DNA from 3 places in the Nocardia sp. NPDC127526 genome. Region 3 is predicted to be linked to each of the others. Evidence: riboswitches for the same ligand, from Rfam matches in the RefSeq annotation. Region 3 holds a riboswitch; each other region holds the start of a gene.
The links. Region 3 has a riboswitch for cobalamin ahead of metE (5-methyltetrahydropteroyltriglutamate--homocysteine S-methyltransferase). Riboswitches for the same ligand answer to the same signal wherever they lie in the genome.
Positions count from the first base shown of each region.

Region 1: linked by a shared signal. The riboswitch ahead of ACFVIV_RS00380 (CbtB domain-containing protein) and the one ahead of metE (5-methyltetrahydropteroyltriglutamate--homocysteine S-methyltransferase) in region 3 are both predicted to bind cobalamin.
Region 2: linked by a shared signal. The riboswitch ahead of ACFVIV_RS10960 (ABC transporter substrate-binding protein) and the one ahead of metE (5-methyltetrahydropteroyltriglutamate--homocysteine S-methyltransferase) in region 3 are both predicted to bind cobalamin.

Region 1 covers NZ_JBHXVO010000001.1:67,311-77,708, reverse strand. Annotated here, with positions in the region: gene rlmB (23S rRNA (guanosine(2251)-2'-O)-methyltransferase RlmB) at 1-309, shown strand, start outside; gene ACFVIV_RS00405 (DUF4190 domain-containing protein) at 489-767, shown strand; gene ACFVIV_RS00400 (enoyl-CoA hydratase/isomerase family protein) at 771-1,583, opposite strand; gene ACFVIV_RS00395 (acyl-CoA dehydrogenase family protein) at 1,632-2,801, opposite strand; gene ACFVIV_RS00390 (alpha/beta fold hydrolase) at 2,878-3,621, opposite strand; gene mhuD (mycobilin-forming heme oxygenase MhuD) at 3,722-4,033, shown strand; cobalamin riboswitch at 4,043-4,181, shown strand; gene ACFVIV_RS00380 (CbtB domain-containing protein) at 4,233-4,427, shown strand; gene ACFVIV_RS00375 (CbtA family protein) at 4,418-5,179, shown strand; gene ACFVIV_RS00370 (heparan-alpha-glucosaminide N-acetyltransferase domain-containing protein) at 5,209-6,468, opposite strand; gene ACFVIV_RS00365 (OsmC family peroxiredoxin) at 6,624-7,067, opposite strand; gene ACFVIV_RS00360 (SRPBCC domain-containing protein) at 7,118-7,564, opposite strand; gene ACFVIV_RS00355 (DMT family transporter) at 7,594-7,914, opposite strand; gene ACFVIV_RS00350 (FMN-dependent NADH-azoreductase) at 7,916-8,563, opposite strand; gene ACFVIV_RS00345 (helix-turn-helix domain-containing protein) at 8,668-9,261, shown strand; gene ACFVIV_RS00340 (ABC transporter permease) at 9,329-10,183, opposite strand; gene ACFVIV_RS00335 (ABC transporter ATP-binding protein) at 10,180-10,398, opposite strand, start outside.
Region 2 covers NZ_JBHXVO010000004.1:450,573-460,970, reverse strand. Annotated here, with positions in the region: gene ACFVIV_RS10965 (amino acid adenylation domain-containing protein) at 1-7,024, shown strand, start outside; cobalamin riboswitch at 7,043-7,257, shown strand; gene ACFVIV_RS10960 (ABC transporter substrate-binding protein) at 7,288-8,325, shown strand; gene ACFVIV_RS10955 (FecCD family ABC transporter permease) at 8,322-9,320, shown strand; gene ACFVIV_RS10950 (FecCD family ABC transporter permease) at 9,410-10,398, shown strand, end outside.
Region 3 covers NZ_JBHXVO010000018.1:108,736-119,133, forward strand. Annotated here, with positions in the region: gene prpD (2-methylcitrate dehydratase PrpD) at 1-1,286, shown strand, start outside; gene ACFVIV_RS25755 (DUF1737 domain-containing protein) at 1,292-1,471, opposite strand; gene prpB (methylisocitrate lyase) at 1,510-2,406, shown strand; gene ACFVIV_RS25765 (bifunctional 2-methylcitrate synthase/citrate synthase) at 2,411-3,547, shown strand; gene ACFVIV_RS25770 (hypothetical protein) at 3,697-4,287, shown strand; gene metE (5-methyltetrahydropteroyltriglutamate--homocysteine S-methyltransferase) at 4,352-6,661, opposite strand; cobalamin riboswitch at 6,759-6,962, opposite strand; gene ACFVIV_RS25780 (pyruvate carboxylase) at 7,188-10,398, shown strand, end outside.

The sequences.
Region 1 (10,398 bases), on a different contig from region 3:
GCCGGTGCGGCCGCCCGGCTGCCCGTCGCCCGCGCCACCAATCTCACTCGCACGCTGAAGGATTGGGCGAACCAGGGCTTCCAGATCGTGGGCCTGGACGCCGGCGGCGACACCACCCTCGACGAATTCGACGGCAGTGCACCGACGGTCATCGTGGTCGGCTCGGAGGGCAAGGGCCTGTCGCGACTGGTGCGCGAGACCTGCGATTCGATTCTGTCGATTCCGATGGCCGGTCCGGTCGAGTCCCTCAACGCGTCCGTGGCCGCGGGCGTGGTGCTCGCCGAGGTCGCACGCCAGCGCCGCGCCTGACACCGAACCACGGCGCGAACTTGCCTCGTCATCCCGGCGTGCTCTTGGCCGGGATCCACACCCTCAGTGCGCCAACGAATGTCGTGGATTCCGGCCAAAAGCGCGCCGGAATGACGGATTGGCGACCGATCCTGCGCGTCAGCCTGCCCACAGGCGGCCTGCGACCGTAAAATCGGGCGGTGGTCATCCCCGAGAAGCCCATCGGCCCAACCGTCGAGCACGAGTATGCGACGACGGTGCTGCTACTCGGGGTGCTCAGCGTCTTCTGCTGCGGCATCCTCGGACCGGTGGCCTGGGCCATGGGGCGGCGGGCGCTCAATGAGATCGAGGCGTCCGGCGGTGAGTACGGCGGCCGGGTGCAGGTGGTGGTCGGCTATGTGCTCGGTATCGTCGGCACCATTTTCATGATCATTATGGGCACCTTGTTCCTGCTCATGGCCATCGGCGGAAACGCCTGAGGCTCAATCCAGCCCGGGTCGCGCCTCGCCGCCGGTGACGGCGTCCCAGCCCGGCCATTCGGTGCTCACGCTGCCGCTCCACTTGGGCTGGCGGCGATCCTTGAGCGCGGCCACGCCCTCCCCGCCGTCGGCGCTCTTGGCGACATAGTCGTTGAGCTCGGTTTCCAAGCGGCCCACGGTTTCCGGGGTCATGGCCGGGGCCTCCCACAGCAGGCGCTTGGACAGGGCGACCGGGAGCGGGGCGGACCCGTGCGCGATATCGTGCGCCACGGCCAGGGCGGTGGGCAGCACTTCGCTGGCGGGCAGGACCGAATTGGCCAGGCCCATGGCCCGCGCCTCGTCGCCGTCGAAGGTGCGGCCGGTGAGCAGCAGATCGGCGGCATTGGCGCTGCCGATGAGCCGGGGCAGGGTCCAGTGCGCGTACCCGTCGGCGAGCGCGCCGCGGCGAACCTGGTTGAGGCCGTACACCGCATCGCGGGCCACGTAGCGCAGATCGCACTGCAGCGCGATCTCCAGCCCGATGCCGACGGCATGCCCGTTCACCGCGGCGATGACGGGCTTGCGGATCCGGAACGGCGGCGGATCGATGAGGCCATTGACCTCACCGACCTGCAGCGACAGATCCGCGCCCGCGCAGAAGGCGGGCGCGGTGCCGGTGATGACCACCGCGCCGATGGCGTCCTCGGTATCGCAGCGCCGTAGCGCCGCACCGAGTTCGGCGGCCATGGCGGGAGTCAGCGCATTCTGCTGGGCGGGACGATTCAGAGTGAGGACGGCGACGCCGCCGGAGACGTCGACGTGCAATTCCGAACTCATACGCGCAAATCCTAGTGCACCTGCCGCTTCGCCACGCCCGAGCGGAATTCAGCGGAGAATTTTGCGGCCGATCGCGTACTTGTGCACCTCGGTGGGCCCGTCGTAGAGGCGGAAGGCGCGCATATCGCGGAAGATCATCTCCACCACGGTCTCATCGCTGATGCCGATGCCGCCGAGCACCTGCACACAGCGGTCGGTGACCTTGAACAGCTCCTCTGAGACATACGACTTGGCGATGGAGCTCTCGTGCCGGGCCTTCTCGCCCTGATCCATCAGCCAGCAGGCGTGCCAGATGGTGAGGCGGCACTGGTGCAGCGCGATCTCGTTGTCCGCCAACATGAACGACACGCCCTGATGCTCGCCGATGGGCTTGCCGAAGGCGGTGCGGGTCTTGGCGTAGTCGACGGCGATGGACTGCGCCCGCTCGGCCGCGCCCAGCCAGCGCATGCAGTGCGTGAGGCGGGCGGGGGCCAGCCGCAGCTGGGCGTAGCGCAGCGCCTGGCCGGTCTCGCCGAGCACGGATTCGCGCGGCAGCACCAGGTTCTCGAAGTTGACCACCGCGTGGCCGCCGACGTAGTTGCGGTCCATGGTGTTCATGACCCGCTCGATGACGATGCCGGGAGTGTCGCCGTCGGTGAGGAACAGCGTCGGGCCCTCGGGCAGATGCGGGTTGGCGGCCAAGCGCGCCATGATGATCCAGGTCTTGGCCCCGTCGGCGCCGGTGATCAGCCATTTGCGGCCGTTGACGGTGAAGTTCTCACCGTCGAAGGTGGCCTCGGTGGCCAGCTGGTTGGGGTCGGAGCCCGCGCCGTTCGGTTCGGTCATGGCGAAGACGGACCGCTGGTGGCCGTCGATGACCGGCTGCAGGTATTTGGCGGTCTGCTCCGGGTTCGCGATCTTGGAGAGCAGGAACATATTGCCCTCGTCGGGGGCGGCGCAGTTCATGGCGACCGGGCCGAGGGTGGACCAGCCGGCGGCCTCGTACAGCACGGCCTGCTCCACATGGGTCAGCCCGCGACCGCCCAGTTCGACCGGGGCCTGAATGGTCAGCAGCTTCTCGGCCCGGGCGAGCTCGACCAGTTCCTGGCGCAGGTCGTCGTTCGGGCCGTGCGCGGTCAGCCGCGGATCACGCTCGAAGGGGACGATTTTGTCGATGACGAACTGCCGGACCCGATCACGTTCGGCGGCGAGCTCTGCGGGAATCGAGAAGTCGATCATTGGTCACCCATTCGTTCCGATGTGGCTGCGAGCCGAGCATACGACGCCGACCCCGGGCGACTGAAGGCACCCGCCATCAAATTCTGATCCGGCGCAGGAACGCCTCGACTTCGGCCCGGTAGACCTCGGGTTTCTCATCGTGGATCAGATGTCCGGCGCCCGGAACGAGGACATGCCGCGCATCGGGATGCACCGCGGCCATCTCGCGCATCTGCCCGGGCGGGGTGATGGTGTCCTCGCCCTCGATCAGCAGTGCCGGGACGGTGATGGATTTCCACTCCGCCCAGAAATCGCGGGTGCCCCACTCCTCGGAGATATCGCGGAAGGTGGCGACCTCACCGTGCAGCCGGTACCCCTCGGGACCGCGCTCGAAGGAGTCGAGGAAGTAGCGACCGGCGACCGGGCCGAAGAACTCGACCATGGCGGCCTCGTCGGCGAACGGCTGCGGCCACGCCTCGATCATGGCGGCCCAGTGCGCGGCGGTGCGGCCGCGGAAATCGGGCGCGATGTCCTCGACCACCAGCGCCCGCACCCGCTCCGGATGCGCCGCGGTGTACACCCACCCGTGCAGGGCCCCCATCGAATGCCCGATCACCACCATGGGTTCGGTAATGCGCGCGGTGGCCGCTTCCAGATCGGCCACGAAGGCTTCCGTGGTGAGCTCGTCCGGCGCGGGGCGGCCGTGCCCGGCGGCGTCGAACGTGTACACGTGCCCGAATTCACGCAACCAGTCCAGCTGACTCCGCCAGGTGCGGGCACTGCCCATCAACCCGTGCAGCAGCAGAATCGGCGCGCCCGCGCCGCCCTCGTCGTACAACACCATGCCGACAATACGACGACCCTCCTTCCCTTTTCGTGCCCGCCGCGGGTACCGCGGCGGGCACGAGGAATCCCATGGAGTGGGGAGTAACCTCCACTCCATGGCAGTCGTCAAGATCAACGCAATCGAGGTCCCCGAGGGCGCGGGCCCCGAACTGGAGAAGCGCTTCGCGCACCGCGCGCACGCCGTGGAGAACTCCCCCGGCTTCCTGGGTTTCCAGCTGCTCCGTCCCGTCGCCGGTGACAACCGCTACTTCGTTGTCACGCAGTGGGATTCCGAAGAGTCCTTCGCGGCTTGGCGGGACGGCCCGGCGCGCGAGGCGCATGCCGGCGAGGCCCGCAAGCCGGTCGCCACCGGCGCCTCGCTGCTGGAGTTCGAGGTGGTCCTGGACGTGGCGGGCAAGCACGCCTGATTGACGTATGGCCAGGTGAGCTGTCACAGTTCGAGATGAAGTACGCGACGGTGGCGAGTAACCCGGTGTGATTCCGGGGCGGTCGCGCCACTGTAGTTCCAAGCACTCGAGCCGAGTCAGGTGAAGTGCCGGGAGAGCCAGACACCGGCACCGTCGCACCCAACTCGATGGGGACGCGAAATCCCCAAGGAGGACTCGAATGGCCATCGTCCACTCTCCCGGCCGGACCGGCGACGCGCTCACCGCGCTGCTCGTGTCCGCGGCTGTCGTTCTTTTCGCTTTGCTCACGCTGTACCTGGTCGGCTTCGATCAGGGCGCGATCTCGCGCAGCGGCATGTTCATGCACGAGCTCATGCACGATGGACGACACCTGCTGGGCGTCCCGTGTCACTGAGTGAATCCCAGCGGCTGACGGGTTCGCTCAAGACGCTGCTGCTGCGCGGCCTGCTGGCCGGCCTCATTGCGGGCCTGCTGGCGGGCACCGTGGGGTACTTCATCGGAGAACCCAAGGTGGAAGCGGCCATTGCCATCGAGGAGGCCCAGGCCGGCGGGCATTCCCACGGCGACGAGGAAGAGCCGCTGGTGAGCCGGACCGGTCAGAAGGCCGGTCAGTTCCTGGCATTGGGCATCTACGGTCTCGCCATCGGAGCCATTTTCGCGACCGTGGCCAATGTGGCCCGCCGCTACACCACCCTGCCGGGCGCGCAGCTGTCGCTGGGACTCGCGGCGGGCGGCTGGCTGGCGATTGTCGCGGTGCCGTTCTTCAAGTACCCGGCCAATCCGCCCGCCGTGGGTGATCCGGAGACCATCAATGACCGCACCTGGCTGTGGGTCGCGGTGGTGCTGCTCGGTTTCGCGGCCGTGGGCGTCGGCGTGTATGTGTTCAAACTGCTGCGCCACAGCCTGCCGACCCTCCGATTGATCGGTGCGGTAGCGGCTTTCGTGCTCGTCACGGCCGTGGGCTACATCCTGCTGCCGGGCGTCAACGAGGTGAAGTCCGACTTCCCGGCTTCGCTGCTGTGGGAGTTCCGGGTGGCCTCGCTGGCCGAGACCGCCACGCTGTGGCTGTCGCTGGGCCTGGCCTTCGCGGCGCTGACCGAATTCGCGTCTCGCGGGGTGCGCGAAAAGGATTCGGCCGCGGCGTAGTTTCCGACGATCCGAACGGGCGGTGCCGGTTATCCGACGGGCACCGCCCATTTCGCTGTGCGCCAGCTGATCTCGTGCAGCGCCCATTCCGCCGGTCCGCGGCGGGAGGCGCTGCGCCACAGGGTCGCCAGGGTCAGGGAGCCGAGCGCCAGTAGCGCCAACAGCGGCCAGCCCGGACCGTGGATGCCACCGGGGAGCGCCTCGGCGTCGGCATCCGGGATCGGTACCAGCACGCTCACGGCGACGGCCTGCAGGATGTAGAGCGACAGCGCGCACGAACCGGCGGCGATCAAGGGCCGCAAGGCGATCCCGGCGCGCGGCGTGATGGCCAGCAGTGCGCCGATGACCAGGAAGGCCGCACCCGTCGCGCCGATCACCTCGAACGGGGTACCGCTGTGTGGGGTGGCGACGGTCAGCCACCACCAGCTCGTCGTCGAGACGGTCCCGAGATTGCCCGCGTCGATAATCGCCCCGAGGTCGATATCCGTCACTCCGGCCTCGCTCAGGCCGTGGGCGAGCAGGTCGGTGAGATGCGCGCGTCCGCCGCAGGGATGCTGTAGCAACCACGACCCGCCGTAGCCGAGAACCATCAGCCCCGCACCGGCCAGCATGACCGAAACCGGTTGCAGTGCACGGATTCCGAGCCGCCCCAGCGCCATTCCGGCCAGCACGAACGGCATCCACGACAGCACCGGATACGCGCCGGTGAGCAGCAGCATCTCCGCCATTTCCCGCAGTCCCGACAGCGAGGTCAGCATCTCGGGAGTGGGGCTGCCGCCGAAGCTGTTCTGCTCCATACGGCTTCGGATCAGGAACGAGACGACGGGACCGGCAATCGCCCACGCTGCCGCGAGCAGGGCCAAGGTGCGCGCGCTCGCGCGCAGGAACGGCAGCGCGAGCAGGAAGTAGAGACCGTAGTAGGTCAGGATGAGCATGATGCCGATACCGGATTGCAGCAGCGCGAGGGCCAAGCCGAGCAGCGCCACGATCACCGCGCGGGCGGCGATGCGGACCATGCCGCGCTGTGCGGCCTTCCCGGTGTAGGGCCGCTGCCCGCCGGACATCAGGGCCAGCGAGACGCCGGCCAGTATGGCGAACAGTGCCGCCGACCGCCCTTGGAAGATGGTCAGCCATGATTCGCCACCGGGCACGGCCGGCTGCGGTCCGACATGGACCGCGAACATACCCAGCACGGCGATACCGCGCGCGGCATCGAGCGCCAGGACCCGGGGCAACGAGTCGGCGGGGCCCGATCGCTGCTGTGCATCTACGGTTTTCGACGACCACATGATCGCCAGGCTAATAACGAGCAATGGCCAATTACGAGCCCAATGTCCGATTCAAGGCAAAGAATAGACGAAAGAGTTAGCCCACAGCCAACTATGGGAAACGGCTCCGGCCCGGGCGTAGCTCTTTCGATTACGCCCGGGCCGGAACCAGGAACTCACGCCTCGAAAGTGGCGTCCAGCTCGATGGTGTCGACGCCCGCCAGCGCCTTGGAGATCGGGCAGCCGGCCTTGGCGGCCGCGGCGGCGGCGAGGAAGCCCGCCTCGTCGATGCCCGCGGCCCGGCCGACCACGGTCAGCTTGATGTTCGAGATGCGGAAGCCGCCCGCCGGATCCGGGCCCAGCGTCACGTCGGCGGTGACATCCAGGCTCTGCGGCGTGCCGCCGGCCGCGGCGATCTGCGCGGACAGCGCCATGGAGTAGCAGGAGGAGTGCGCGGCGGCGACCAGCTCCTCGGGGCTGGTGGTGCCGTCGGCATTGTCGGCCGAGCGCTTCGGGAAGGAAACGTCGTACTTGCCGACACCCGAGCTGACGAGCTCGACCTGGCCGGAGCCGTCCTGCAGCCCGCCGGTCCAAGCGGTGCGTGCGGTACGTACTGGCATCACTGTCCTTTCGATTGATGGAAGCCGTCCGCGTTCGAACGTACTCCGCGTCAGACCGGCGCGGTGGCCCGCTGGTCCAACTGTTCCAGCACGAGTGGCCAGGATTTTTCGTGCCGGTCACGCGCGGCGGCATGGGGGAATCCGGCGTGGGTGAGCAGCAGGGCGGTGCCCGCGCCGTGCGGCGTGAGTTCCACGGTGAGAACGGTTTCCGCACCCTCGGTGCCGCCGGCCCCGGTCACCCAGGTGAGCTCTACCAGTTGATCGGGGATCAGGCGCAGGAAGCGGCCGTAGTGCGGGTGGCCGCCGCCCGCCGTGAAGAAGAACGGTTCGTTCACCGCGGGGCGGCTGAGCACCGAGCCGGGATCGGCGAACCAGAGGCTCAGCTGCTGGGTGATCATGCGGTACAGCTCTTCGGGCGAAGCCGCCATGATTCGTTCGGCGACCAGGAAGAAGGGCCGCGCGGAGAGGTCGGGCGGCCGTATCGGCGCAACGTCCATGCGCGAGAAGATACCGCTCGCCCCGCCGATCATTCGGGATTGGTCACCCGAGCCAGCACGATGCCGCCGACGATCATGGCCAGCGCCAGCACCCGACCCAGGCTCATGGGATCCTTCTGCACCAGCACGCCCAGCCCGATGGCGCCCACCGCGCCGATGCCGGTGAAGACCGCGTAGGCGGTGCCGACGGGCAGGGTGCGCATGGACACCGAGAGCAGGTACACCGCCGCGGCTCCGAGCACGAAGCAGACCAGGGTGGCCAGCGGCTTGGTGAAGTTCTCCGTCGGCTTGATGGACTGCGACCACGCGATCTCCACCAGCCCGGCCAAACCCAATATCAGCCAGTTCATTTCAGTGCTCCTTGCCGAGTCGGCGGGCGGCGTCGAGCGCGGCGGCGTACGACGCATCGTGCTTGTCGCGCAGGTGCGCCAGCGCCGGGTCGTGGCGCGAGTTCACCAGCTCCGCATTGATGAAAACCGTGTCGTGCACGGCGAAATGGCCCGCGAAGAAGTCGCGCAGGTAGCGCTCCTGGTAGTCGTAGATCGCCTTCGGCGCGCCCGGCGAGTAGGCCCCGCCGCGGGCGGTGGCGACAACGAAACGCCTGGGGGCGAGGGACATTCGCGGGAAGGTGATCTGATCCAGCCAGGCCTTGAGGCTCGCCGGAATGGAGTAGTTGTACATGGGCGTGCCGATGAGGATCACGTCCGCGGCGCGCACCTGGGCGAGCAGGGGTTCGACAATGGCCCAGGCCGCGCGCCGGGCGGGCGAGACCGCGAGCTCCGCGAGCCGATCCAGATCCGTACTTCCTTGTGCGAGAACGGCATCGCAGAGTTCGGTCCAGCCCTCGCCGATGAACGGGATCGGCTCGGCGGCCAGATCGCGGTGGACGTACTCCCCGCCGGGATGTTCCGCGCGCCAGGCATCGGCGAAGACGGAGCTCAGCTCGCGGCTGAGGGAGTTGCGGCGGGCGCTGGCGTCGAGGTGCAGCAGGGCGGGCATTTTCGAACCTCCAATAAGTGGACTGCGTGTCCGTTTCCGTATCGATAATGACCTCAACCGGACATTCTGTCCACTTATTCCGCGATTCGGATACAGTGGTCGGCATGGTGGACTTGCCCCTGGTCACGGAATCGGGCCCGGCCGCACGGGCCGAACGGGCCGATGCGGCGCGCAATCGCGCCAAGATCCTCGGCGCCGCGGCGGAGCTCTTCGCCGCTCGCGATCCGCGCGGCGTGACCATGGACGACATCGCCAAGGCGGCCGGCGTCGGGCGCGGGACGCTGTATCGGCGGTATCCGGATGTCGTCTCCATTGCCACCGCCCTGCTGGATGAGCACGAGCGCGCGATCCAGGAGCAGTTGCTGCGCGGGGAGCCGCCGCTGGGACCCGGCGCACCGCCCGCCGCACGGCTGGCCGCGTTCTATGCGGCGATGGTGGAACTGCTGGAGACGCACGCGAATCTGGTGCTCGGCGCGGAGGTCGGCGGCGCCCGGTACCGGACCGGGGCGTATCAGTTCTGGGCCGTGCACGTGCGGTCGCTGCTCGTGGAAGCCGGTGTGGCGGAACCGGATCCACTGGTCGACGTGCTGCTGGCCCCGCTGGCCGCGGAGGTCTATCGGCACCAGCGCGAGCGCGGACTGAGCCGGGTACAGATCACTGCCGCGCTCAGTCGGCTCGCACACGGCGTAATCCACTAGTCATCCCGGCAGGGGTCGACCGCCCACGGTCGGCGGGCGGTCGCTGTCAGTGGTATTCGGTTGTCGCTCAGATCATGTCGCGCCGGCGAATCAGCCACACCGTGCCCGCGACGAAGATCACGAGGTAGGCGCTCAGCACGAGCAGGGACTCGGTGCGGCCGAGCACATCCAGTACGCCCGGGGTGGCCGGGCCGCCGCCGCCCACCGTGCGCATGGAGCCCGCGAGCGATCCGGCGGCCGTACCCGGCAGGTAGTCGGTCAGGATCTCGATCGGCTCGAAGATGCCCGCGACGCCGCGCAGCAGATTCTCCACCACCAGGACCCACACCAGGCCCAGGCCGACGGCCAGGGCCGGGCCGCGGGCGATCGCGCCGATGAGCGCACCCGCCAGTGTCCACATGCCCAGAATGGCCGAGCCGACGCCGATTCCGAGCGCAGCCTGCTGGGGTGCGGGCAGCGCCAGGGACTGCCCCTCGGTCGCGGCGATGAGCGCCGCCACCCCGGTGTCGATCACGAAGGCGGCGATCACCAGCGCGACCACGGTCACCGCCAGCGCGATCACCACCCCGCCGACGGCCGCGACCCGCGACGGGCCTTGGGTGAGAACGGTTTTCCAGCTGCCCCAGCCGTAACCGCTGCCGATGACCAGCGCGCCCAGCACCAGCATGAGCGCCCCGCCGAACATGGCCATGCCCTGGGTGAACACCTCCGGCACGGCGGCCGGAAGCATCAACTGCAACAGCACATCTCGCGGCTGACCATTGGACATCCGGCCGCTGTCACCGGAGGTGTAGGCCAGATAGTTGAACAGGTAGGCGAAGGTGAGGTTCAGCAGAATCCACGTCCCGAGCACGATCCAGAAGGCGGGCCAGGTGCGCAGGCGCAGCAGTTCGGCCCGGGTGGAGGCCAATAGATCGTTCATTTCACGCTCTCCGTCATCTCGAAAAAGACTTCTTCCAGGGACTTCTCATCGCTGCGCAGTTCCAGCAGATCCGCGCCCGCCTCGATGACCGCGCGCGCCACCGCGGGCGCCTGTGCCACACCGGCATCGACTCTGATGCCGGTGGCGGTGAGCAGCGCGGACCGGTCGCCGACCGCCCGGCGCACCGCCGGGAAGGCCAGCTCGAGGGGTTCGGC
Region 2 (10,398 bases), on a different contig from region 3:
CCTGCCCTCGGACCGACCGCACCCAGCCCAGCGCACAGAAGCGCGCGGCCACGTAGCCTTCTCGGTTCCGGAGCACGTCCAGCAAGGACTGCGCGAAGTCGCGAACACAGCGGGCGTCACCTGGGCCACAGTGATCCGCACCGCCCTCGCCGTCCTCCTCGCGCGACTCTCGGGCACCGACGACATCGCGATCGGCACCCCGGCAGAGGCCGAACACCCGTCCAACCGCGCCCCCCATCGATCCGGCGACAGCGCACCCCGCCCGTCCGGCGACAGCGCACCCCGCCCGTCCGGCGACAGCGCAACCCGCCCGTCCGGCGACAGCGCACCCCGCCCGTCCGGCGACAGCGCACCCCGCCCGTCCGATGGCGGTGCGCCTCGCCAGTCCGGTGACGATGTGTTCCCCGAATCCGGCGAAGGTGCGCGCCGCGAGTCCGATACCCGTGAGCGTCGCCAGTCCGGCGACGGTTCGCTCCGTCATTCCGGCGCGCTTTTGGCCGGAATCCACAAGCCTCGCCTCGATTCCGGACCGGAACACGCCGAGATGACGAGCGCGGTCCGGTCTCCGAGCCGTGCGCCCGAACTCGTATTGCGGACACAGGTGGCGGCCGACCACCCCTTCGCCGAGCTGCTTCCCGCAGCGTACGAGGCTGAGCGGCAAGGGTTTGCACACGCCGGAATTCCGCTCGACGAGCTGGCCGACCTGCTGGGCGTGCGCCGGACATCGGCGCGGCAATCGCTGTTCCAAGTCGCGCTGTCCTTCCAGAGCCCCCCGGCCGCGACCGGTGATCTGGCGCTGGCGGTCTCGACCGATAGCGCGTCCGCGCTCGTCCTCGGCGAGATCTCCTTCACCCGTGACCTTTTCGACGATGCGACGGTCGAAGCCCTCGCCCGGCGATTCGTGCGGGTGCTGACCGAGGTCGCCGAACGCCCGGCGACACTGGTTCGTGATATCGCCCTGCTGACAGCGGCGGAACACCACCGCTTGACCCGGATGGGCGGCGGGCTTCCGCTCGCCGTGGGTCTGCTGCCGGATTTGCTCACCAGGGGAGTGGATTTCGGCCGCGACCGCATTGCCGTCCGTGATGCCGGGCGCGGTTACACCTACGGGCAGCTCGACGCCGACTCCTCCCGCCTGGCCCGGGAGCTGATCGCGCGCGGTATCGGACCGGAAACCGTGGTGGCGCTGGCCATGCGCCGCTCCTATGCCATGATCACCGCCATCTGGGCGGTCGCCAAGACCGGAGCCGCCTACCTCCCGATCGACCCCGGCTATCCGGCGGACCGCGTGGCCTACCTGCTGTCCGATTCCGGTGCGGTGGTCGGGCTTACCGTCGCCGCGCACACGGCCACGCTGCCCGGCACCGCGCAGCTGGATGAGTTGCGGGATGCTGCACACACGCACGGGCCGCTGGGCGCTGGGCAGACGGACAGGTTGCCTGGCGCTGCGTCCATGAACGGGGTGCTGGGCGACGCGCAGACGGGCAGGCTGCCTGGCGCTGCGCCCATGGACGGGGCGCTGGGCGACGCGCAGACGGGCAGTTTGCCGGGTGCTGCGCCGACTGGCGGGCTGGTGGGCACCGCATGTACAGGCGGGCCTGCGCGGGCAGTGGATTGGCTGGTGCTCGATGACGCAGCCTTCCGCGCCGAATGGTCCGCGCGTCCGGCGGGTCCGGTGGCCGACTTCGATCGCCGTGCGCCCCTGCGCCTTTCGCACGCCGCGTACGTGATCTACACGTCCGGATCGACAGGTATGCCCAAGGGCGTCACTGTGACCCATGCGGGGCTCGGTGGCCTCGTCGGCTATTCGGCCGATCTGCTGCGCCTCGAGCCGGAATCCCGGATGCTGCACGTCTGTTCCCCGAGCTTCGACCAATCCATCGAGGAGATCGCTACTGCCGCCTACGCGGGCGCGACCTTGGTCATTGCCCCGCCGGAAATGCTGGGCGGCGAGGAGCTTCGCGACCTGTTGCGTGCGGAGCGGGTGACTCACACGATCATCACCCCGGCCTTGCTCGGCACCGTCGACCCGTCCGGTCTCGATGACCTGGCCGTGGTCTCCGCGGGCGGCGAGGCCACCTCGCCCGAGTTGCTGGCGGCGTGGCAGCCTGGTCGGCGATTCATCAACGGCTACGGCCCCACCGAGGCGACGATCGGTGCGACCTACACGACTCTGCGTGCGGGGCAGCGAGTGTCGATCGGGCGTCCGGTCCCCGGTGGATGGGCGGCGGTTCTCGACGACCGGTTGCGGCCGGTCGCGCCGGGTGTCGTGGGTGAGCTGTATCTGGCGGGACCGGCACTCGCGCGCGGCTATCACCGGCGGGCGGGTGCCACGGCGGAGCGGTTCATTGCCAACCCGTGGGGTGCGCCGGGGGAGCGCATGTATCGCACCGGTGACCTGGTGCGGTGGATCGGCGTGCCTGCCACCGGGCCGGTGGGTGGTGAACTGGAATACGTGGGACGCACCGATTTCCAGGTGAAGATCCGTGGTTTCCGGATCGAACTCGGTGAGATCGATGCCGTACTCGCGGCGCATCCGGAGGTCGACTATGCGGTGACCATCGGCCGTGAAAACGCCAACGGTGTCACCGTTCTGGTGTCGTATGTGGTGGGACGGGCACTCGATCCGGAAGAACTGATCCGCTGGGCCGCCCGTACGCTGCCTGCCCACATGGTGCCCGCGGCCGTGGTGGTGCTCGATGAGGTGCCGTTGACGGCGGTTGGCAAGCTCGACCGGAAAGCCCTTCCTGCACCGGAATTCGCCACGCGCCCGTACCGTGAGCCCGAGACCGTGACGGAGCGGACCGTGGCGGGTGTGCTCGCCGAAGTGCTCGGCCGCGAGCGTATCGGCGCCGATGACAATTTCTTCGAGCTCGGCGGCAATTCGCTGCTCGCGACCAGGGTCACCGCGCGCCTCGGCATGGCGATCGATGCCCAGGTGCCCGTGCGGACACTGTTCGCCGCGCCCACGGTCGCCGGTTTCGCACGTGAGATCGCGAAACTCACCGTTGACCGGAACCGGCCGGCATTGGTGGCAGGTGAACGGCCGCAGTACATTCCGCTGTCGCCCGCCCAGCAGCGCATGTGGTTCCTCAACAGGTTCGACACGGGATCGGCCGCGTACAACATCCCTGTCGCCCTGCGGCTCAGCGGAGCTCTGGATGTCGAAGCCATGCGGTTGGCGTTCGCCGATCTGATTGCGCGGCATGAGATTCTGCGCACCGTCTACCCGCAGGCCGAAACCGGTCCGGTGCAGGTGATCCTGCCATCCACGGATTCGGGCGTACCACGGCTCGAGGTGGGAGTTCTCGCGGCCGTCGATGTGGAACCAGCCGTGACGGCGCTGGCGTCGACGATCTTCGACGTCACTGCCGAGGTGCCGCTGCGCGCCGCACTCTGGCAGGTTGCCGACGACGAGTACGTCCTGGCCCTGGTCGTTCACCACATCTGCGGTGACGGCTACTCCGGTGGCCCGCTCACCCGAGACCTGGTGACCGCGTACGCTTCTCGCGCTCTCGGCCAGGCCCCGCAGTGGACGCCGCTGCCGGTGCAGTACGCCGACTACGCGCTCTGGCAGCGTGCCCTGCTCGGCAGCGAGGATCAGCCGGGTTCGATCGCGGCCGAGCAGATCGCCTACTGGCGGGACGCACTCGCCGATCTGCCGGATCAGCTGGAGCTGCCGCGGGATCGCCCGCGTCCGGCGGTGCAGTCCTTCGCGGGCGGTCGGGTGGAGGTGTGCATCGACGCCGCCACCCATGCCGCGCTGGCGGAACTGGCGCGCGCCCAGGGCGCGACGCTGTTCATGGTGGTGCACACCGCGTTCGCGGTGCTGCTGGCCCGTTTGTCGGGCACGGACGATATCGCCATCGGCACCCCGACCGCCGGTCGCGGTGCGGCCGAGCTGGACGATCTGATCGGCATGTTCGTCAACACCCTGGTGTTCCGCACCCGGGTGGACGCGCGTGCCGGATTCACGGAACTGCTTGCGCGGCAGCGCGATATCGATCTCCAGGCGTACGCGCACGCGGATGTGCCGTTCGAGCGGCTGGTCGAGGTGCTCAACCCGGTGCGCTCGACCGCGCGGCACCCACTGTTCCAGGTGGGGCTGTCGTTCCAGAACCTGGCCCCGGTCGGCATGGAACTGCCCGGACTCACGGTCAGCGGCCTCAACGCGGATCGGCAACTGTCGCAGTTCGACCTGCATCTCATCGTGGCCGACGGTTATGACGAGCAGGGAGCGCCGGCAGGCCTCGGCGGCTTCCTCACCTATGCCGCCGATCTCTTCGAGGAGTCCACGGTGCGGAATTTCGCGGACAGGTTCCTCCGCGTGCTGCGCGCCGTGATCAGCGATCCGCGACTACCGGTCGGCGCCATCGATGTGCTTGCGCCGCAGGAGCTTCAGCAGCTCGCGGCGTGGAACGACACCGAGCGTTTCCTGGGCTCGAATGCCGATGCCACCTTGGTGTCACTGCTGGACGCGACCGTTGCCGCCACCCCGGACGCGGTCGCGCTGGTGGCCGCCGATGGCACTCGCACCACGTACGCGGAACTCGACGCACAGGTCAACCGGCTCGCGCGCTACCTGATCGACCGCGGTGTCGGACCGGAATCGCGGGTGGCGCTGGCCATCCGGCGGTCCGTCAATCTGGTCGTCGCCATGTACGCGGTGAGCAGGGCCGGCGGCGCCTACGTGCCGGTCGACCCGGATCAGCCCGCGCAGCGCACCGACTACGTGCTGGAGACCACGGCGCCGGTCTGCGTATTGACCGATGCCGAAACCGATTTCGCGACCCTGCGCGGACCGGTGGTGCGCATGGATCTGCTGGACTTGTCCTCGCTGCCGACCGCAACGGTCACGGACGCCGACCGCCTTGCGCCCTTGCGGCCGGGGCACACGGCATACGTGATCTTCACGTCGGGTTCCACCGGCCGCCCCAAGGGCGTGGCGGTGACCCACCGCGCGATCGTCAACCAGCTGCTCTGGAAGACAACGGAATTCGGCCTGACGCCCGACGACGCCGTGCTGTTGAAGACGGCCGCGACCTTCGACCTGTCGGTGTGGGAATTCTGGTCGGCCGCGATCTGCGGCGGACGCCTGGTCATCGCCGCACCGGACGGCCATCGCGACCCGGCGTACCTGAACGCCTTGATGACCCGCGAGAGCGTGACCACCCTGCACACCGTCCCGTCGATGCTGGACGCCCTGCTCACCGGCCGGCTCCCGGATTCGCTGCGGCGGGTGCTCGCCATCGGCGAGGCGCTGCCCGCCGCCCTGGCCCGCCGGTTCGCCGCCGTCGCACCGCACATCGCGCTGTGCAACCTGTACGGCCCGACCGAGGCCGCGGTCTCGATCACCCGGCATCCGGTGACCGAACTCGCCGGTCCGTCCGTACCGATCGGCGCACCGGTGTGGAACAGCCGGGTCTACGTGCTGGATTCACACCTGCGGCCGGTGCCGCCGGGCGTCGCGGGCGAACTGTATCTGGCCGGCGACCAGCTCGCCCGCGGCTACTTCGGCCGCGCCGACCTCACCGCCGATCGATTCGTGGCCAACCCGTTCCGGCCCGGCGCGCGCATGTATCGCACCGGCGATCTGGCGGCCTGGACCGCCGACGGCGCGCTCGACTACCGCGGCCGCACCGACTTCCAGGTCAAGATCCGTGGCTTCCGCATCGAACTCGGCGAGATCGACGCGGTGCTCACCGCCCACGCCGACGTCAGCGTCGCGGTCACCGTGGGCCGCGAGAATCCCGCCGGGGCAACGGTTCTGGTGTCCTACGTGGCGGGGGAGCGGACGCTCGATCCGGACCGCCTGATCGAATGGGCCGCCCGGACCCTGCCCTCGCACATGGTTCCCGCCACGATCGTGGTCCTCGACCAGCTGCCGCTGACCCGGACCGGCAAGCTCGACCGTGCGGCCCTGCCCGCACCCGAGTTCGCGCCCCGCGCATACCGGGCGCCGGCGACAGCCCTCGAAACGACCGTGTGCGAGGTGTTCGCCGAAGTCCTGGGCCTCGATCGAATCGGCTTGGACGACAACTTCTTCGAACTCGGCGGCAACTCGCTCATCGCCACGAAGCTGGTGGCGCGCCTGAGTGCAGCCGTGGCCACGACCGTGCCGGTGATGTGGGTGTTCACCACGCCCACACCCGCCGGAATCGCGGGGACCCTCGGGCGGCCGGGCACCGACGACTCGGGATCCGAGGCGGCCTTCGGCATCCTGCTGCCCCTGCGTGCCCGCACCGAAAACAGCACGGCCGCACCGCTGTTCTGTATTCACCCCATCGCAGGCATCGCCTGGTCCTTCGCCGGGCTCGCCGCCCACCTGGATCAGGATCGCCCGATCTACGGACTCCAGTCACCCGCGCTGAGTTCGTCCGAGCCCCTGCCGGATTCGATCGAGGACTGGGCGCGCCTCTATGTGAAGCACATCCGGACGGTCCAGCCCGAAGGCCCTTACCACCTGCTCGGCTGGTCGCTCGGCGGCGTCCTCGCCCACGCCATGGCCGTCCAACTCCAGGACGAAGGAGAACAGGTGGCGCTGCTGGCCATGATGGACAGCCGTCTCCAGCAAGCCGATTCGACACCCGTCGCCGCACCCGAGGTGTCCATCCCGGAACTGCTCGGCGGGCTGCTCGGCGATCGAGCCGCCGAACTCGGCGTGGACGCCGTCCCGGACGTGACCGACCTGGCGGACAAGCTGAGCCGGCTGCCGGAACCGTTCTCGTCCTTCGGCTCCGAGCGGATCCAGCGCGTCGTGGACTCCGCCATAGCCTCGGCGGCCCGGAACGCGTCCTACCGCGCCCGCGCCTTCGACGGCGACCTCGTCTACTTCACCGCGGCCCGCGACGATCGCACCTGCTCGGTCAATGCCAAGACCTGGGTGGCGGCGGTGACCGGCACCGTGCACAACCATCCGGTGGCGTCGACCCACTGGCGGATGACCGCCGACGCACCACTCCGCCGCATCGCCGAGGTACTGCACGCTGTCCTGGCCGCCGCCCCGGTGCCGGTCTCGAGCTGAGGTGATGCCACGGAATCCAGGAATCCTCGACCGCTTGGTACAGTCCCCGAGCCGTGGTGTTCGGGAAGTCGGTGTGAAACCGGTGCGGCCCTCGCCACTGTGATCGGGAGCGGCTGATCGTCCCGGACGGAGATTTCCGTCCGGAGCCACTGGGGCACTCGTGCCCTGGGAAGGCAGATCGGCCGCGCGGCAACCCGTCAGCCAGGAGACCGGCCACGGCAGGCAGTACCACCCGTTCCACGAGGACCTGGAAGGCGGTCATCTTGACCACGTTTGTTTCCGCGCGCCTGCGTACCGGCGCGCTGATCGCCTGCGCGATCGCACTCACCGGTTGCGGCGCGCAATCCGGCCCCGCCGCCGACGGCGAATCCGTTGTCACCCGCGCCAATTGCGGAATCGATGTCACCGTGAGCGGACCGCCGCAGCGCATCTACGCGGCCTACCAACCGGCCATCGAGATCGCGCACGCCCTCGGCGTCACCGACCGGCTGGCCGGGACGGCCTTCCTGGATTCGGCCGTGCTGCCCGAATACCAGGACGCGCAGGCCCGCTCGCCGTATGTCGAGAAGCTGCCCAGCCGCGACGAAATGCTGGCGAAGAACCCGGATTTCGTGCTGTCTGGCTTCAATGGGGTGTTCGCGAAATCCGCGCAGAACAGCATCGGCGCCCGGGGGAGCCTGCACGAGCTGGGTGTGGACACCTGGATTCTGAGCCCGTTGTGCCCCAGCGCGGATGGGCTCGCCGATGAGGCCATCAACCCGGCCACCGTGCGGTTCGAGAACGTCTACTCGGATCTGCGGGACCTGGGTGCGCTGTGGGGTGCGGGCGATCGGGCCGAGCGGGTGGTCGCCGATCTGAGCGGCCGGATCGAAGCCGTGCGCGCGAAGGTCGCCGGGGCGAAGCGGCCTCGGGTGGCGGTGGTGACGCCCAAGGACGACGGGTCCTTCAGCGTGGCGAGCGGCATCGATTTCGTCACCCAGATCATCGAGGCCGCCGGCGGGGTCAACGTCTTCGGCGACCTCACCGAGAAGCGCAATATCTCCATCGGCGCGGAGAAACTCATCGAACGCGATCCGGACATCATCCTGACCAGCCTGTGCTGCGATGCGAAATACACGCGCGCCGATGCGCAACCGCAGGCCGACAAGATCAGCAACAACCCGGCGTTCGCCAATCTGACCGCCGTGCGCACGCGCGCCGTGCATCCATTCCTGTTCGCCGACCGCGCCGCCGGGGTACGGATCGCGCACTCCACCGAACTGGTCGCCGCGCTGATCCACCCCGATCTGTTCCAGCGGTGAATCGCGGGACTCGCAGCGCCGGGCTGATCCTCGCCGGCGCTGTGCTCGCGGCCGTCTGCGTGGCGTCCATCCTGATCGGATCGCATGCGCTCACGCTCGGCGAGGCGGTGCGGGCATTCACCGATTTCCAAGGGACGGACACGGACCGGATCGTGCGCTACATCCGGGTGCCGCGCACCGCCGCCGGGCTGCTCGCCGGGATCGCCCTCGCGCTGGCTGGAGCGGTTATGCAGGGCCTGACCCGAAATCCGCTGGCCGGACCGGGATTGCTCGGCATCAATGCCGGTGCGTCCCTGGCCGTCGTGGTCGCCATGGGCGCGCTGGGATTGAGTACCGCAACGGGTTTCGTCTGGTTCGCCTTCCTCGGCGCGGCCATTGCGGCGATCTCCGTGTATACGCTGGGCTCACTCGGATTCGGTGGCGCCACACCGGTGAAGCTGGCCTTGGCGGGTGCGGCGTTCACCGCGCTGTGCGGGTCCGTCACCACCGCGATCACACTGCTGGATCGGGCGAAATTCGAGAACTTCCGGTTTTGGGTGATCGGGTCGCTGACCCGATCCGACCTCGAAACCGTGCGGGGGACAACCCCTTTCGTTTTGGCCGGGGCGGTACTGACGCTTGTGGTGTCGCGGACGCTGAACACCATCGCCATTGGTGACGATATGGCCCGGACCCTCGGCACGCGCCTGGTCCGGGTCCGCGCCGCCGGAGCATTGAGTGTGGTGCTGCTGGCAGGTGCCGCGGTGGCCGTCGCCGGTCCGGTCGCGTTCATCGGCTTGGTGATTCCGCACATCGCGCGAGCCTTCGCCGGACACGACTACCGGTGGATTCTGGCCTGGTGCGTCGTGCTCGGTCCGACGCTGCTGCTGACCGCCGACATTCTCGGTCGCGTGGTCGCGCAACCGCAGGAGATCCAGGTCGGGATCATCACCGCGTTCGCGGGCTCGCCGTTCTTCCTCTACCTCGTGCGCAACCGGAAGGTGGCGACGCTATGAAGACCCCGCCTGATCGCGGTGACGGAAGCCCGCCCCTTCATCTCGGCACGCCGGCTCGTCATCTCGGCAGACCGGCTCGTCATCCCGGCATGCTTTTGGCCGGGATCTCCAACGGTGCTGTGGATTCCGGCCAGAAGCACGCCGGAATGACAGGGCGGACGCTGGGCGAGACGTCGCGCATGCTGCCTGCCGGGACTGTACTGCTGCGCTCACCCGGACGGCGGATCGTCGTGCGCGTCGACCGGCGCTCGGTGTTGATCACGACGGTGCTCACGGTCGCGGCGCTGGCGGTGGCGGCGTGGTCGCTGACCATCGGCCACTATCCGCTCACCGTCGGTGATGTGCTCCGAATCCTCGGTGGCGGAGGCACTCTCATCGAGTACGACGTGGTGGTATCCGATCGCCTGCCGCGGGTGCTGACCGGGTTGTGCACGGGGGCGGCCTTCGCCGTGTCGGGCGCGATCTTGCAGCGGATCGCGACGAATCCGCTGGTCAGTCCGGAGATCATCGGCATCAACGCGGGTGCGTCGCTGGGCGCGCTGACGGTGAGTGTGGTGCTCGGCGCGTCGGGCCTGTTTCTGGTCGCCGGTGCGATCGCTGGAGCCTTGGTGGCCATGGCGCTGATCGTCCTGGTCGCCACCAAGAATGGTCTCGACGGATACCGGCTCGTCCTGGTCGGCATCGGGGTGACTGCCATGCTGTCGTCCGCGATCTCGTTCGTGCTGAGCCGGGCCGATATCTATCAGGCCCACACCGTCGCCGCGTGGCTCACCGGCAGCCTGGCCAACCGGGATTGGCCGCACGTCTGGTTCGGCGTGGCGGCGCTGGCGCTGGTCCTGCCACCGCTCGTCGTGCTCGCGCGCTCGCTGCCGCTGCTCGAACTGGGCGACGAACTCGCGAGTTCCCTCGCCGGACGGCGCGGCCCGCACCGCGCCACTCTGATAGTGCTCGCCGCCGCGGCCGCGACCCTGGCCACCGCCGCGGCCGGTCCGATCGCCTTCGTCGCCCTGGTCGCCCCGCAGATCGCGCGGCGGCTGCTCGCCGAACGCGGCGCGGGACTCGCACCGGCCGCCGCCGC
Region 3 (10,398 bases):
CGCCCGGCGCCACGGTGTTCGGATTGCCCGGGGCGCAGCGGTTCTCACCGGAATGGGCGGCCTGGGCCAATGGCGTGGCCGTGCGCGAACTCGATTTCCACGACACCTTCCTGGCGGCGGAGTACTCGCATCCCGGCGACAATATCCCGCCCATCCTGGCCGTCGCACAGCACACCGGCCGCAGCGGCGCGGAGCTGATTCGCGGGCTGGCCACCGGCTACGAGATCCAGATCGACCTGGTGCGCGCGATCTGCCTGCACGAGCACAAGATCGACCACGTCGCCCACCTCGGACCGTCGGCCGCCGCGGGCATCGGCACGCTGCTCGGGCTCGATGCGGACACGATCTACCAGGCTGTCGGGCAGGCGTTGCACACCACGACCGCGACCCGGCAGTCCCGCAAGGGTGAGATCTCCAGCTGGAAGGCGTTCGCGCCCGCCTTCGCCGGGAAGATGGCGGTCGAGGCGGTGGATCGCGCCATGCGCGGCGAGGGTGCGCCCGCGCCCATCTGGGAGGGCGCGGACGGCGTGATCGCCTGGCTGCTGGGCGGATTCGACGCCGAGTACCAGGTGCCGCTGCCCGGTCCGGGCGAGGCCAAGCGGGGGATTCTGGACAGCTACACCAAGGAGCATTCGGCCGAATACCAGAGTCAGGCCCCGATCGACCTGGCGCGGCGCATGCGCGACCGGATCGGTGATCTCGGACAAATCGCCTCGATCGTCCTGCACACCAGCCATCACACCCATGTGGTGATCGGCAGCGGCTCGGGCGATCCGCAGAAATACGACCCGCACGCCAGCCGCGAAACCCTCGACCATTCGGTGCCCTACATCTTCGCGGTCGCGCTGCAGGACGGCGCCTGGCATCACGAGCGGTCCTATGCGCCCGAGCGCGCGCAGCGACCGGACACCGTCGAACTGTGGCGCAAGATCAGCACCGTCGAGGATCCGGAGTGGACGCGCCGCTACCACTCCGCCGATCCGGCCGAGAAGGCCTTCGGCTGCCGCGCCGTGGTCACCCTGGCCAGTGGGGAGACCATTGTCGACGAGCTGGCGGTGGCCGACGCGCATCCGCTGGGCGCCCGGCCGTTCGGTCGCGCGCAGTACCTCGAGAAGTTCCGCGTCCTCGCCGAGGGCGTGCTGGAACCGGCCGAGCAGGATCGCTTCCTCGACGTGGCCCAGCGCACGCCCGAGCTGAAAGCCGGTGAGCTGGAACAGCTCACGTTCACCGTGTCCGACGCGGTGCTGGCCGCCGCGCCCGTGACTCCCGAAGGGATTTTCCGATGACTACCTCAGTGTTCCGGTGTATCGAGGATCAACGCCTGCGCGGCGATCACGGTCGTCCCGTTGTAGGTCATGGCCGGCGACCCGTACAGCCGATAGCCCTCGTCGAGCAGTTTGCTGATGCGTTCACAGAACCTCGCATCGTCCGGTCCGGTAATGAGGCGGTAGCGCAGCGGTTGATCGGTCATACCGCAAGCCTAGGACGGTGGTCGCGGTGACCGGGCTCATGGCCGCCACGACCACGGCGGCGGACAAGCGCGCGGCCTTCCGCGCGGGATTGACCAGCGGGCGCATTCAGCGGTTCCCCGGCGCTTTCAATCCATTGGTGGCCAAGCTGATTCAGGAGATCGGCTTCGAGGGCGTCTACGTCTCCGGCGCGGTCGTCTCGGCCGAGCTGGCGCTGCCGGATATCGGGCTGACCACGCTCACCGAGGTGGTCGAGCGCGGCCGTCGGATCGCCAGAGTCACCGACCTGCCGGTGCTCATCGACGCCGATACCGGATTCGGCGAGCCCATGAATGCCGCCCGCACCGTGACCATGCTCGAGGACGCCGGGCTGGCGGGCTGCCACATCGAGGATCAGGTCAATCCGAAGCGCTGCGGGCACCTGGACGGCAAAGCCGTTGTCCCCGTGGCGGATATGGTGCGGCGCTTGCGCGCGGCGGTGTCCGCGCGGCGCGATCCGGGCTTCGTCGTCTGCGCCCGCACCGATGCCCGCGGCGCCGAGGGGCTCGACGCCGCCATCGACCGGGCCAAGGCGTATGCCGACGCGGGCGCGGACCTCATCTTCACCGAGGCCCTGGCCGATGCCGGTGAGTTCGCGAAGTTCCGTGCGGCCGTGGATATCCCGCTGCTCGCGAATATGACCGAGTTCGGCAAGTCCGAGCTGCTCTCGGCGACCGAGCTGGAGAGCCTCGGCGTCAATGCGGTCATCTACCCGGTGACCACGCTGCGCCTGGCCATGTTCGCCGTCGAGTCCGGCCTGCGTGAGATCGCCGCCACCGGAACCCAATCCGCGCTCGTGGACCGCATGCAGCACCGCGCCCGCCTCTACGAGCTGCTCGAGTACTCCCGCTACAACGAATTCGATTCCGACATTTTCAATTTCACCGTGAGCGAGTGAGCTGATGACCGAGATCAAGAAGGGCCTCGCCGGGGTGGTGGTCGACACCACCGCCATCTCGAAGGTGGTGCCCGAGACCAGCACCCTGACCTACCGCGGCTATGCCGTGCAGGATCTGGCCCGGCACTGCCGTTTCGAGGAGGTCGCCCACCTGCTGTGGCACGGCGAACTGCCCGATGCGGCCGAACTGCGCGCCCTGACCGAACGCGAACGCGCCCTGCGCCGCGCCGATCGCTCCCTGCTGGCCCTCATCGACCGCCTGCCCGAGACCTGCCATCCCATGGACGTCGTCCGCACCGTGGTCAGCTACCTGGGCGCCGAGGACCCTCTCGAGGACCGCGGGCGCAGCCGGGATGAACTGCTGGCCAAGGCATTGCGCATGACCGCGGTCCTGCCCACGGTCATCGCCGCCGATATGCGCCGCCGCCGCGGCCTGGATCCCCTCCTCCCCGATCCGAATCGCGGTTTTGCCGAGAACTTCCTCTACATGTGCTTCGGTGAGGCCGGTCCCGGCACCCACCACTTGGATCCGCGCCTGGTGCGAGCCTTCGAAACCTCGCTGATCCTGTACGCCGAGCACAGCTTCAATGCCTCCACCTTCGCCGCCCGCGTCGTCACCTCCACCGAATCCGATATGTACAGCGCGGTCACGGCGGCCATCGGCGCTCTCAAGGGCCCGCTGCACGGCGGCGCCAACGAGGCCGTCATGCACATGATGCTGGAGATCGGCAAGCCCGAACGGGCACGGGAATGGTTGCAAGACAGGCTGTCCCGCAAACAGAAGGTGATGGGCTTCGGCCACCGCGTCTACAAGGACGGCGACTCCCGCGTCCCCACCATGAAAGCCGCCCTCGACGATATCGCCGAACTGACCGGCGGCGCCGAATGGCTGCGCATGTACGACGAACTCGAAGCCACCATGGCCCAGGCCAACGGCATCAAGCCGAATCTGGACTTCCCGGCAGGCCCCGCCTACTACCTCATGGGCTTCGACATCGACATGTTCACACCGATTTTCGTCATGAGCCGCATTACCGGCTGGACCGCCCACATCATCGAGCAATCCCAATCCAACGCCCTCATTCGCCCGCTGTCGGAATACACCGGCGTCCCACCGCGGTCGCTGCGCGGCGTCGCCTGATGTCTTCGACTCCGCCATGGAGCGCGCCGGAACCGAAATCCTCCGCCGCATGAGCGAGAGCTGACCGACTCTTCCACCATGCCAGTGAGGCTCGTCGCATACCCGCAGGTAGCATCGAGGTTCGGGGGTTTCGCCGCTAGCGTCGGGATATGAGGGCGATCTCGGGCTTCGCACTCGGAGAGCGGGTGGGGGGAGAGGATGACCGGCGGCTGCCGCGGAGTCGGCTGTATTGGCGATTGCAGGACACCGGCATCTGGGTCCCGGGCCATCTGATCGAGGCCCAGTATTGTTGCGACGCAGGCTTTCTCCTTGTCACCTCGGATGATTGTCCCTTCGAGGAATCGAGCCACCTGCTCTTGTTGAGCCCGCGGTTCCGCAGGCGGGCCCGGCGTGAACTTCGTCTGCCGTACGAGTCCTTTCTTCTCCATGAAACCCTGCCGCTGGACAACGACCGACTGCGCGTGGAGTACTACGGCGGCCCGCTTCTGATCCTGGTCCCGCGCCGGCACTGGTACGGCTACAGCCTCGGGGTGCGTCTCGCTCCGGTAGGCGGTGCCGGACGTTACCCGAGGACCGCCTGGGCGGCAGGGGCCCTGCTGCGGTTGTGGACTGTGCCGTGGATCCAATATCTCGTGGTGGGAATCGTCGTGTCCTGCCCCTGCGGTCCGCTGCTGATTTGCGAGCTGTGCCGCTGGCTGTACGACCTGTGCGGGGCGATGCTCGGAGTGTGCGGGTGGTGAACGGAATGCGGCGACCCCGCGGCCGATTGGCTGCGGGGTCACCGGTTCAGAGTACGGTGCTCGTTCAGCGCACCGCGTGTGCGGCCGTCACCATGTTCCGCAAGGATTCTTCCACCTCGGCCGGTCCGCGGGTCTTCAAACCGCAGTCCGGATTGACCCAGAGACGTTCGGCCGGAACCGCTTTCAGGGCCTCACGCAGGGATGTGGCGATCTCCTCGACGGCCGGAACCCGCGGGGAGTGGATGTCGTAGACACCCGGGCCCACGCCGAGCGCGAAGCCCGCCGCATTGAGGTCGTCGAGCACCTCCATGTGCGAGCGGGCCGCCTCGATGGAGGTGACGTCCGCATCCAGCTCGGCGATGGCGCCGATCACCTCGCCGAACTCCGAATAGCAGAGGTGGGTGTGGATCTGGGTGGCATCCGATACGCCCGCCGTGGACAAACGGAAGGCCGCGACCGCCCAATCCAGGTAGTGCTGTTCGGCTTCCGCGCGCAGCGGCAGCAGCTCGCGCAGGGCCGGTTCGTCCACCTGGATGATGCGGATACCCGCCGCCTGCAGGTCCACCGTCTCGTCGCGGATGGCCAGCGCCACCTGCCGGGCGGTGTCCTCGATCGGCTGGTCGTCGCGCACGAACGACCAGGCCAGGATGGTGACCGGGCCGGTGAGCATGCCCTTGACCGGCTTGTCGGTGAGGGATTGGGCGTATTCGATCCACTCGACCGTCATCGGCTGCTGCCGCGTCACATCGCCGAACAGGATCGGCGGGCGGACGCAGCGGGTGCCGTAGGACTGCACCCAGCCATTGGCGGTGGCGCAGAAGCCGTCCAATTGTTCGGCGAAGTACTGCACCATGTCATTGCGTTCCGGTTCGCCGTGCACCAGCACGTCGATGCCCAGCTTCTCCTGCAGCGCAATGACTTCGGCGATCTCGGCGCGCATGCGGTCGCGGTATTGCGCGGCGGTGATCTCACCCTTGACCAGGGCCGCGCGGTCCTTGCGGATGGCGGGGGTCTGCGGGTAGGAGCCGATGGTGGTGGTCGGCAGCAGCGGCAGCGGCAGGCGTTCCTGTTGCAGCACACGGCGTTCCGCGGCGGGGGAGCGGCGGGTGGCCTCCGGGCCGAGCGCCGACAGGCGCGCCCGCACCGTGTCGTCGCGCAGCCGCGGGTCAGCGGCCCGGGACGCGAACGCCGCACGGGCGGTAGCCAATTCGGCGGTGATGGCGTCGGTGCCCTCGTGCAGCGCGGTGGCCAGCAGCCGCACCTCGGCCACCTTCTCCGCGCCGAAGGCCAGCCAGGAGCGCAGCACCGGTTCGATACCGGATTCGGCGTCGAGCGAATACGGCACGTGCAGCAGCGAACTGGAGGTCGAGACCACCAGCGCCCCGGTGCTGCCGAGCAGGGTGCCCAGCGTGCTCAGCGCCCGATCCAGATCGGTGCGCCACACATTGCGGCCGTCCACGACACCCGCCACCACCAGCTTCCCGGCCAGCGCCGGCACCCCGGCCACCTCGCCGACCGTCGTCCCGGCGGTGAAGTCCAGCGCCACGCCCTCGATGGCGGTGCCCGCCAGCACCGGCAGCGCCGCACCCGGCCGCCCGAAATAGGTGGCGACCAGAATCGCGGGCCGATCCGCCGAGGCCGACAGCTCGTCGTACACCCGCCCGGCCACCGCGAGCTCGGCCTCGGTGAGATCGGTCACCAGCACCGGCTCGTCGATCTGCACCCACTGAGCGCCCGCCGCGGCCAGCTGCCGCAGCAATTCCCGGTACAGCGGCAGCAGCGCGTCGATCCGCCGCAGCGGATCACCCTCGGCGTCCTTGGCCAGCTTCAGGAAGGTCAGCGGGCCGATCACCACCGGCCGCGCGGGCACGCCGAGCGCCAGCGCCTCCCGCAGCTCGTCGAGGAGCTTGTCCGGATGCAGCGTGAACTCGGTATCCGCACCGAATTCCGGCACCAGGTAGTGGTAGTTGGTGTCGAACCACTTGGTCATCTCCAGCGGTTCGACCGCATCGGTGCCGCGGGCCGCCGCGAAGTACCGATCCAGCGGATCCGCGATACCGGCCACCCGCGGCGGCAGCGCGCCGAACATGACCGCGGTGTCCAGTATCTGGTCGTAGTACGAGAAGGTGCCCACCGGCACCGAATCCATTCCGGCCGCGGCCAGTCCGGTGAGCTGAGCGATGCGGAGTTCCTTGGCGACGGCGTGCAATGCCTCGGCATCGCTGCGTCCCGCCCAGTAGGACTCGATGGCGCGCTTCAGCTCACGCCGCGGCCCGATCCGCGGTGAGCCCAGAACCGTTGCGGTGAAAGGGGAAATGTTGGTCACAGCTGTTCTCCAGTGCTTCCAGAGCCACTGGCCGCCGCCCACGGGCATGAATGAACCCGAGTGCCCCGAATACACGCTCACGCGAGCATGCGGAAACCACTACCGGCCCATCCACCCAGTCCACGAGGCGGAGACCGCCGGATACGGCGTACCCGGCACAATCGGCAGGTCTTCGGACTCGCGGGCACCGGCCGAAATGGCCGACCTACTGGCCGTCGCTTCCCGGGCCATGGAGCCCAGTGCTGATGACGGCGGTCGTTCCTGCTCACCGCTGCGGGACAGTCCCGGATTCTCACCGGGTTCCCTCTTCACCCGTCGGTTAACGGGTTTCGACGCTGCCGTGGGACGTTCGGGGCTCCGACTCGTCTCCCACAGTGCGAACCGACTGCGCTGCGCAGTCTATTCCTTAGCTAGCGCGGTTTCGAAACCGAACCTCACCCGACCGGCGGCGACGGGGTGAGGTGTGTAGCTTTGCGAATGACAACTTCGCAGGACCGGCGGGTGTGCTTGTGAAGATGACTGCGAAGTGAGTTCGATGCCCGATCGATATCGCGGGGCAGGTACCTTAAGGCGCATGTTCTCCAAAGTCCTGGTCGCCAACCGCGGCGAGATCGCCATTCGCGCCTTCCGCGCGGCCTACGAACTCGGCATCGGAACGGTGGCGGTCTTTCCCTACGAGGACCGCAACTCCGTTCATCGGTTGAAGGCGGACGAGGCCTACCAGATCGGGACGCCCGGGCATCCGGTGCGGGCCTATCTGTCGGTCGAGGGGATCATCGAGGCGGCCAAGAGCGCGGGCGCCGACGCCGTGTACCCGGGTTACGGGTTCCTGTCCGAGAATCCGGACCTGGCGGCGGCGTGCGCGCGGGAGGGCATCACCTTCGTCGGCCCGTCCGCGCAGGTGCTGGAGCTGACGGGCAACAAGGCGCGGGCCATTGCCGCCGCCAAGGCCGCCGGGTTGCCGGTGCTGAAGTCCTCCGAGCCGTCCTCGGATGTGGACGCGCTCATGGCGGCGTCGGAGACCATGGACTTCCCCGTCTTCGTCAAGGCCGTCGCCGGCGGCGGCGGGCGCGGTATGCGCCGGGTGACCGATCGGGCCCAGTTGCGCGAGGCCATCGAGGCCGCCGCGCGCGAGGCCGAATCGGCGTTCGGCGATCCGACGGTGTTCCTGGAGCAGGCGGTGGTCAACCCCCGCCATATCGAGGTGCAGATCCTCGCCGACCAGCACGGCAATGTCATCCACCTGTTCGAGCGCGACTGCTCGCTGCAGCGGCGGCATCAGAAGGTCATCGAGCTCGCGCCCGCGCCGAATCTGGATCCCGCACTGCGCGACCGGATCTGCGCCGATGCGGTGGCCTTCGCCGAGGAGATTGGCTACAGCTGCGCGGGCACCGTGGAGTTCCTGCTCGACGAGCGCGGCAATCACGTGTTCATCGAGATGAATCCGCGAATCCAGGTGGAGCACACGGTGACCGAGGAGATCACCGATGTGGACCTGGTGCAGGCGCAGATGCGCATCGCCGCCGGGGAGCGGCTGGAAGACCTTGGCCTGAGCCAGGATTCGATCACCATCCGGGGCGCGGCCCTGCAATGCCGCATCACCACCGAGGATCCGGCCAATGGCTTCCGGCCCGACACCGGCCGCATCACCGGCTACCGGTCGCCGGGCGGCGCGGGCGTGCGCCTGGACGGCGGCGCGAATGTCGGCGCGGAGGTCGGGGCCTACTTCGACTCCATGCTGGTCAAGCTGACCTGCCGCGGGCGCGACTTCCAGACCGCCATCGCGCGGGCGCGCCGGGCCGTGGCCGAATTCCGTATTCGCGGCGTGACGACCAATATTCCGTTCCTGCTGGCGGTGCTGGACGATCCGGATTTCCGGGCGGGCAGGGTCACCACCTCGTTCATCGACGAGCGGCCGCAGCTGCTCACGCTGAAGAGCTCGGCCGACCGCGGCACCAAGATCCTGCAGTACCTGGCCGACGTGACGGTGAACAAGCCGCACGGCAGCCGGCCGACCAAGCTGTATCCGCACGACAAACTGCCCGCCATCGACACCACCGTGCCGCCGCCGGCCGGGTCTCGGCAGAAGCTCTTGGAGCTGGGACCGGAGGGCTTCGCCCAGTGGCTGCGCAATCGCGAGGGAGTGGCGGTCACCGACACCACCTTCCGTGACGCGCACCAGTCGCTGCTGGCCACCCGGGTGCGCACCAATGGCCTGCTCGATGTGGCCGGGCATGTGGCGCGGCTGACGCCGGAACTGCTGTCCATCGAATGCTGGGGCGGCGCAACCTATGACGTGGCGCTGCGCTTCCTGTTCGAGGATCCGTGGGAGCGGCTGGCCGCGCTGCGCGAGGCCGTCCCGAACATCAACCTGCAGATGCTGCTGCGCGGCCGCAATACCGTCGGCTACACGCCGTATCCGGAAAAGGTCACGCGCGCATTCGTTTCCGAGGCCACCGCCACCGGCATCGACATCTTCCGCATCTTCGACGCGCTCAACAATGTCGACCAGATGCGGCCCGCCATCGACGCCGTGCGCGAAACCGGCACCGCGGTGGCGGAAGTCGCCATGAGCTACACCGGCGACCTGTCGAATCCGAACGAGAACCTCTACACCCTCGACTACTACCTCAAGCTCGCCGAGCAGATCGTCGAGGCCGGGGCGCACGTCATCGGCATCAAGGACATGGCGGGCCTGCTGCGCGCGCCCGCCGCGCACACGCTGGTCACCGCGCTGCGTGCGAACTTCGATCTGCCGGTGCACGTGCACACCCACGACACCCCCGGCGGTCAGCTGGCCACCTACCTGGCCGCCTGGCAGGCCGGAGCCGACGCCGTCGACGGCGCCTCGGCTCCCATGGCGGGCACCACGTCTCAGCCCGCGCTGTCGGCAATCGTTGCCGCGGCAGCGAATTCGCCGTACGACACCGGCTTGAACCTGCAGAATGTCTGCGATCTGGAGCCCTACTGGGAGGCGCTGCGAAAGGTCTACGGCCCCTTCGAATCCGGTCTGCCCGGCCCGACCGGCCGCGTGTACCACCACGAGATCCCCGGCGGGCAGCTGTCGAACCTGCGCCAGCAGGCCATCGCTCTCGGCCTGGGTGACCAGTTCGAAGAAGTCGAATCGAAATACGCTGCCGCGGACCGTCTGCTGGGCCGCCTGGTCAAGGTCACCCCGTCCTCCAAGGTCGTCGGCGACCTCGCTCTCGCCCTGGTCGGCACCGGCGTCGACGTCGAGGACTTCGCCGCCGATCCCGGCCGCTACGACATCCCGGACTCCGTCATCGGCTTCCTGCGCGGCGAACTCGGCACCCCCGCCGGCGGCTGGCCCGAGCCCTTCCGCAGCCGCGCCCTCGCCGGCCGCGGCCCCGCCAAGCCGGAAACCCAGCTCACCGCCGAGGATGAAGCGGGCCTGTCCGGCACCTCCGCCGAGCGCCGCGCCACCCTCAACCGCCTGCTGTTCCCCGGTCCCACCGCCGAATTCCTCGCCCACCGCGAAAAGTACGGCGACACCACCGGCCTGTCGGCCAACCAGTTCTTCTACGGCCTCCGCCACGACGAAGAACACCGCGTCCAACTGGAGAAGGGCGTCACCCTCCTCATCGGCCTGGAAGCCATCTCCGAGCCCGACGAGCGCGGCATGCGCACGGTCATGTGCATTCTCAACGGCCAACTCCGTCCCATCACCGTGCGCGATCGCTCCATCGCGAGCGAAGTGCCCACCGCGGAGAAGGCCGACAAGACCAATCCCGGCCACATCGCGGCCCCGTTCGCGGGTGTGGTCA